2 linked regions of the Spirosoma rhododendri genome follow. The protein of the gene in region 1 binds, or shares a complex with, the protein of each later gene. Links are inferred from orthologs where the notes say so. Each region holds a gene or a part of one and is shown on either strand. Other genes may lie near its edges.

Region 1 (3,226 bases):
GCGCAGGCGACATAGCCAGAATCTTTCCCCGAATCAATTCGACGTGTTCATCAAGCTGCCATTTCAAGTAATCGGCATAGGTGTACGTACCGTTAGGATCGAGCTGCGATATGTCTGTAATCATGAGTGATGACTTTATTGACAAACTAAACTACGAACTAACCACTGTAAACTGTATAGCGAAAACCGCAGTCCTACCGGCCGATGGCGACTTTGCGGAGGATGGAGTCGATGACTTGCAACGGGGTGATCTGATCGGCTTCAGCTTCGTAGTTGAGCAGAATGCGGTGGTTGAACACGTCCGGGGCAACCTCTTTGATATCTTCGGGCAATACATAGTCACGCCGGTCGAAGTAGGCAAGGGCTTTGGCGGCCAAATTCAGGTTGATACTCGCGCGGGGCGATACCCCAAACTGAATGTAGCGAGCTTCGTCGCGCAGACCGTAGTCGAGGGGTTTGCGAGTAGCGAAAACCAGTTCGATGATATAGCGTTCGAGCGTTTCCGAGATCGTGATACCGTTGATCTCATCGCGAATGGCAATCAGGTCGTCTTTGCCCAGTACCGGCTGTACCTCATAGTCGAAGTTCATGTTCGACATCCGGCGCATTACCTCCAGTTCGTCTTCCCGGCTCAGGTAATCAACGAACACCTTCATCATAAACCGGTCGACCTGTGCTTCGGGCAGGGGGTAAGTTCCTTCCTGCTCGACGGGGTTTTGCGTCGCCAGTACCAGAAAGGGCCGGTCGAGCAGAAACGTTTCCTCGCCAATCGTCACCTGCTTTTCCTGCATCGCTTCGAGCAAAGCCGCCTGCACTTTCGCGGGCGACCGGTTGACTTCATCGGCCAGAATCAGGTTCGCGAAGATAGGTCCCTGCTTCACCTCGAACTCAGCGGTTTTCTGGTTGAAGATCATCGTACCGATCAGGTCGGCCGGTAGCAGGTCGGGCGTAAACTGGATACGCTGGAAATCAAGTTCAAGTACTTTCGCCAGCGTATTGATGGTCAAGGTCTTGGCTAGTCCTGGAACGCCTTCAAGCAAAATATGTCCACCCGTAAACAGGCCAATAAGCAGCCGATTAAGCAGCCGGTCCTGCCCAACAACGACTTGGCTCATTTCCCGGAACACATCCCGGATTTTGGCGTGGTAGGTGAACGATGAGGTGGATTGCATAGAACGAGTTTAAAGTTTGTGGTTTGAGGTTTAATGTTGGTTTCGGTAAACTACGTTACTGGATCAACAACGTTAAACCTTAAACCCAAAACCTTAAACGATTAAAAAGTAGCCCGGATGCTGCGGTCCTTGCCGTGGATGTCTTTGTAGACCTGAATGCGGGAGAAGCCCCGGTCGGCGAACACCTGCCGGGTAGCGTCGCCGAAGCGCTCGTTTATTTCAACGTAACAAGCCCCGTCTTTCGTCAGGTGGCGTACGCAGAAGTCAGCGACGGCCTTATAGAACACCAGCGGGTCGTTATCCTCAACAAACAGCGCCAAGCCGGGTTCGTAGTCGAGCACGTTGCGGTCCATCTCGGCGGCTTCCGAGCGGGTTACGTAGGGCGGGTTACTGACGACGCAGTCGAAGCGGTGGGCGAAGTCGGCGGGTACGTTTAGGATGTCCTGAATGGCAAAAGTGACGTCGGCGTTAAGACTTTGGGCGTTGTGCCGAGCCAGCTCGAGGGCCTCTTCCGACACGTCCCAGCCCGTCACGACCGACTGCGGCAGAAACCGCGACAGCGTAATGGCGATGCAGCCACTACCCGTGCCGATGTCCACGATGGGCACGTCGTCGGTGCGGTCGGCGAAGTCGTGCATAATCAGCCGGACGAGGTCTTCCGTTTCAGGGCGCGGAATCAGGACGTCGGGCGACACTTCGAATTCAAGTCCGCAGAAAATCGTCGTGCCGATGACGTGCTGAATTGGCTCCTGCCGGTTGAGCCGTTCCAGAATCTTGAACCAGTCGGGCTCGGTGCGGTTGGGCGGCAGCGGTTTGTCCGTCAGCACGTCGGTTTTGCGCAGGCCGAAGTAGTGATCGAGCAGCATGAATGCCATTTCACGGGCTTCTTCGGGCGAATAAGCCGTGATGTTTTTCTTTAGCCGGTCGTATAGGGGTTTGGCAGTTGCCATGCGATTCTGAAGCGTAATTTTGCCAAAAATAAGGAATTTGCGGGTCATGGCTTTTTGTCTTCGTTGAATCTGACCGGCGAATTGCCCTAAAAAAAGTGGGCACCGGCGATTAGCCGATGCCCACAAGCGACTCCGTACTTACGTTGCTCCTAGAAACGTAGCTGAATGTTGGCGTTGAAGGTCGTGCCCAGCTGACTGAACTGCGCACCGTTGTAGCCCAGAATGCTGTAGCGACCGTTGAACGATAGGTAGCTGCGCAGGTCAGCGGCCTGTTGCGCGTTGGCCAGGTACTGCGACCCCGTTTCGTTGAGCGCCACCAGATCCCACTTGGGCAGGACGTTGAACAGGTTGTTGACGTTCGCTGTTGCCGACAGATTCTTGCCGAAGGTGTAGCCCACGCTCAGGTCGGTCACGACGGCCGGTTTGAATGCCGCCCGGATGTTTTCCATGATCGAACCGCCGTTGTCGAGGTCCTGAAAATAGGTCGGGCCAAACAGCGTGTTGTTCAGGTTGAACGTCCACTTGCTGATGGCGTAATCGATACCCAAAATCGACTTGTACTTGGGGCGGCTTTCGGTCAGCAGCGATTTGATCTGCGTGTTCAGAATGCTCGACCCAGCCGCCCGGATCGCTTCGGGGTCGGCGGGTGTCCCGTCGATGCGGTTGACTAGCTGGAAGTTACCCGCCAGGTTCAGGCCGACCTTACCCCGGCCCGCTGGCAGGTTGCGGTACGACACCACATAGTCAAGACCGGCGGTAGTGGTCTGAATGCCGTTGATGAAAAACTGAATCGACGTAACCCCGGCCTGATTCAGAATCTGTCCCAGCGCACTCGATGGGTTCGACGAACTGATGGTTGAGCTATACACGATCCGGTCTTTCACCTTGATGTTGTAGTAATCAAGCGTGACGCTCAGGTTGCGGGTTGGGTTGAGGGCCACGCCCAGCGAAATGTTGGTCGACCGTTCGGGCTTCAGCGCCGGGATACCCAGCAAACGAGCTTGCGTACTTTTATTGTTGAACAGACCCGACAATTGAATCGACCCGCCGATGAACGATGCCTGCGTCGACTGGGCGTAAATCTGGTGGAGCGAAGGAGCCCGG
Region 2 (3,171 bases), 1.1 Mb from region 1 along the record:
AGACAGGCACTCGATAAAGTAACTTCCGGTTGTATTGAAAATTCACCCGCTGATCGGTAAGCAGATTACCAGCCTCATCGAACGTCAGAAAGCTTACCGCTCGTAGAGAAGCATTCTTATCGTCTTCAACATAGTGCGTAGCAACGCCCTCAAACCGATTCGGTGCCAGTTGAATTACACGTCCTGCGCTTCGTCTTGTGTCGCCCTCTACAGGAATGTACCGAATCAATTTCGCCATATTTTCCTGGCGAAGGAGGGTCAGTTCTTCACGCTGATTTCTATACTGAAAGCTGGTGGAATCAAACGAACGAGTCAACTTATTATAGACAGGATACAAGCTATACGTCGCATAGTTGAATCCTTTGCCGCTAGCGGCAAAGGAAACTTTCACACTACTGGCTGGTAAAGCTGGTTCGGGCATACGTTCATAACCACCGCCGTAGGGCAGGCGTGATGGACCATCTTTGCTATTTATATTCCACACGGCCCATTCCAAGGGCATACCCTCGGCTATTTTTATCCGTCTATCCCGCTGACCAACAACCGACGATGTTACTACGCCGGGCTGCCCCTGTCGGTCTACTGTAGCGGTGTACAGGCATACGCCGGCTGGTAGAGCACCAGTTCCCCGTTGTTTAGCCGCGTCGTCAACAGTCGCAACCCGCCCCGCAATCGGCATCATGGTCTGGTACTGGACCTGCCCGTCTGGCATCAGTCGCATATCAATCAGTGCAATCGGCTGTGGCGGTATTATAAACTCTGACAAACGTACGACCGTGCTACCTACCGGCTTTGCCGGGGGTGTTTGCTGGCCGTGTGATACGAGCGGATGCGCACCTGTGGCAATGACTGATGCGATAAAATAGATAGCGTATTTGTTTTGCATAAAGCAGGATAAATTGTTTTCAAGGCCAATAATATAGCGAAAATAAAAACATGATATAAATAACATATTAAAGATACTATATCTATAGATTTACATAGGCTATGTTCATCGGCGTTGCTGTCATCCACTTCCAGTAACTGCCCTATTTTTCGTATTTTTGTCTAATCAATGGTATCCATCATCTGTCTAATTGAGCGGCAGATTTTTCATCATACAGCATGTTCGACCAGTTAGAAGCTATTCGTGAACGCTTCGACGAAGTTGCCCAGCAAATCGTTCAGCCGGAGGTTGTCTCCGACCAGAAACGCTTCATGAAGCTGAGCAAGGAATATAAGGATCTCGAAAAAATTGTCAACCAGTACCAGGCCTACAAGCAGCTACTGACTGAGATCGATAACGCGAAGCAGATTATTGCAACGGAAAAGGACGAAGATTTCCGTGAGTTGGCCAAAGCCGAACTCGACGAATTGCTGCCCCGCCGGGAGCCAATGGAAGAGGTCCTCAAAGAGATGCTCATTCCGAAAGACCCCAACGACAGTAAAAACGTAATTCTTGAAATTCGGGGCGGCACCGGTGGCGATGAAGCCGCCATCTTCGCGGGCGACCTGTTCCGGATGTATCAGCGGTTCTGCGAGAAGATGGGCTGGCGTATGTCGCTGGTCGATTATACCGAAGGAACATCGGGCGGTTACAAAGAGATTATCACCGAAGTTGAAGGCGAAGATGTGTACGGCAAGCTCAAATTCGAGTCAGGCGTACACCGCGTGCAGCGCGTACCGGCCACCGAAACGCAGGGCCGTATTCATACCTCAGCCGCCAGTGTAGCCGTACTGCCAGAAGCCGAAGAAGTCGACGTCGAACTGAACATGAACGACATCCGCAAAGACACCTTCTGTTCGTCGGGTGCGGGTGGTCAGTCGGTCAACACGACCTACTCCGCCGTTCGTTTGACGCACATCCCAACGGGTCTGGTTGTACAGTGTCAGGATGAACGGTCGCAGCTCAAAAACTTTGACAAAGCACTGACCGTACTGCGGTCGCGGCTGTACGAGATCGAGTTGCAGAAGCACAACGACGCCATTGCCTCACAGCGCAAAACAATGGTCGGCAGTGGCGACCGTTCCGATAAAATCAGGACGTACAACTACCCACAAAGCCGCGTCACTGACCATCGCATCGGCCTGACGGTCTATAACCTACCCGCCGTTATGGACGGTGGCATCAGCGAATTTATCGAACAGCTTCGCATCACTGAAAACGCCGAACGATTGAAAGAAGGGGCTACCGCCTAACACGAAAGCCGGACAGTAATGTCCGGCTTTCGTATTTATTGACCAATTCGGGTCGCTCCTCCACCCTCGTAAATGAGTTTGGCCGCACCATCGTACCAGATTTTTCGCGTCTGAGTAACACTACCGGCCGAAACCGTTACGGTATGCCGGAGCGTAGCAATATCGGTTATCGCCGGTACCCGTCCGCACGACCATGTCGCCGGGTCCTGCCAGTTTCCGTTAGCCACCGACACCAATCCGTTGTAACCGCCGTTGCAGAATTCACTCCAAGTTGGCAAGCCAATATTGTTACTGATATTAACATTACGGCCACACAACGCCGACAATGCCGCAGGAATACAACCGGTTAGTTTATTGTTTTGAAGTTGTAGGTATTGCAGGGTTGATACGCTACCGAGTGAGGCTGGTATACCGTCGGTAAACCGATTATTATTTAGCGTGAGCGTATTTAGACGAGTGAATGTACCAAAGAAACTAGGAATGCTTCCTGTCAGCTGGTTTTGCTCGAAGTACAAAGAATTAGCCTGTGTCAATGCGCTTAGACTAGCAGGTATCGACCCACTGAGCTGATTGTTGAAAACCCCCAAAATTCTGATCTGAGTCAGGTTACCAAACTGATCAGGGATCTGTCCAGTCAACTGATTGGCAGACAAATACAAGGTCTGTAACTTCGCTAGATTACCCAGTTCCACCGGAATCGTTCCCGTCAATTGATTATTCGACAGGTACAACGATAGCAAATTCGTGAGGTTACCCAAACTGGCAGGTATGATACCGGTGAGATAATTAGCGTCCAGCTTCAGGTTTTCCAGATTAGTCAGATTGCCTAAGCTAGCTGGTATCGTACCGGTGAAGCCAAAGTTTGAACTGCAATTAAAGTTCGTCAGCTGTCTCAGATTGCCTACTGCGTCTGGTATTGTACCCGAGAAAAGCGCGTAGCTTACATCGAACGTACGAAGGGCTGTCAAACCAGTAATGTTATTGAGTATAGCC

The links.
Region 2: the proteins of prmC (region 1) and prfA are in contact, whole or in part, in a crystal structure (PDB 2B3T), measured with the Escherichia coli proteins. The link is inferred for Spirosoma rhododendri from one-to-one orthologs.

The regions. Positions count from the first base shown.
Region 1 is NZ_CP051677.1:2,958,464-2,961,689, forward strand. The notes cover bases 199-3,093. They hold prmC (peptide chain release factor N(5)-glutamine methyltransferase), read right to left. Parts: upstream 2,123-3,093; coding sequence 1,274-2,122; downstream 199-1,273. Other genes in these bases: HH216_RS12260 (AAA family ATPase), read right to left, coding at 199-1,172; HH216_RS12270 (TonB-dependent receptor), read right to left, coding at 2,272-3,093. Also shown: HH216_RS12255 (Uma2 family endonuclease), read right to left, coding at 1-124; more of HH216_RS12260, read right to left, coding at 195-198; more of HH216_RS12270, read right to left, coding at 3,094-3,226. UniProt on the Escherichia coli protein: Methylates the class 1 translation termination release factors RF1/PrfA and RF2/PrfB on the glutamine residue of the universally conserved GGQ motif, i.e. on 'Gln-235' in RF1 and on 'Gln-252' in RF2.
Region 2 is NZ_CP051677.1:1,874,682-1,877,852, reverse strand. Bases 302-3,141 are described here. They hold prfA (peptide chain release factor 1), read left to right. Parts: upstream 302-1,104; coding sequence 1,105-2,178; downstream 2,179-3,141. Other genes in these bases: HH216_RS07740 (leucine-rich repeat domain-containing protein), read right to left, coding at 2,214-3,141; HH216_RS07750 (hypothetical protein), read right to left, coding at 302-886. Outside these bases: more of HH216_RS07750, read right to left, coding at 1-301; more of HH216_RS07740, read right to left, coding at 3,142-3,171. UniProt on the Escherichia coli protein: Peptide chain release factor 1 directs the termination of translation in response to the peptide chain termination codons UAG and UAA.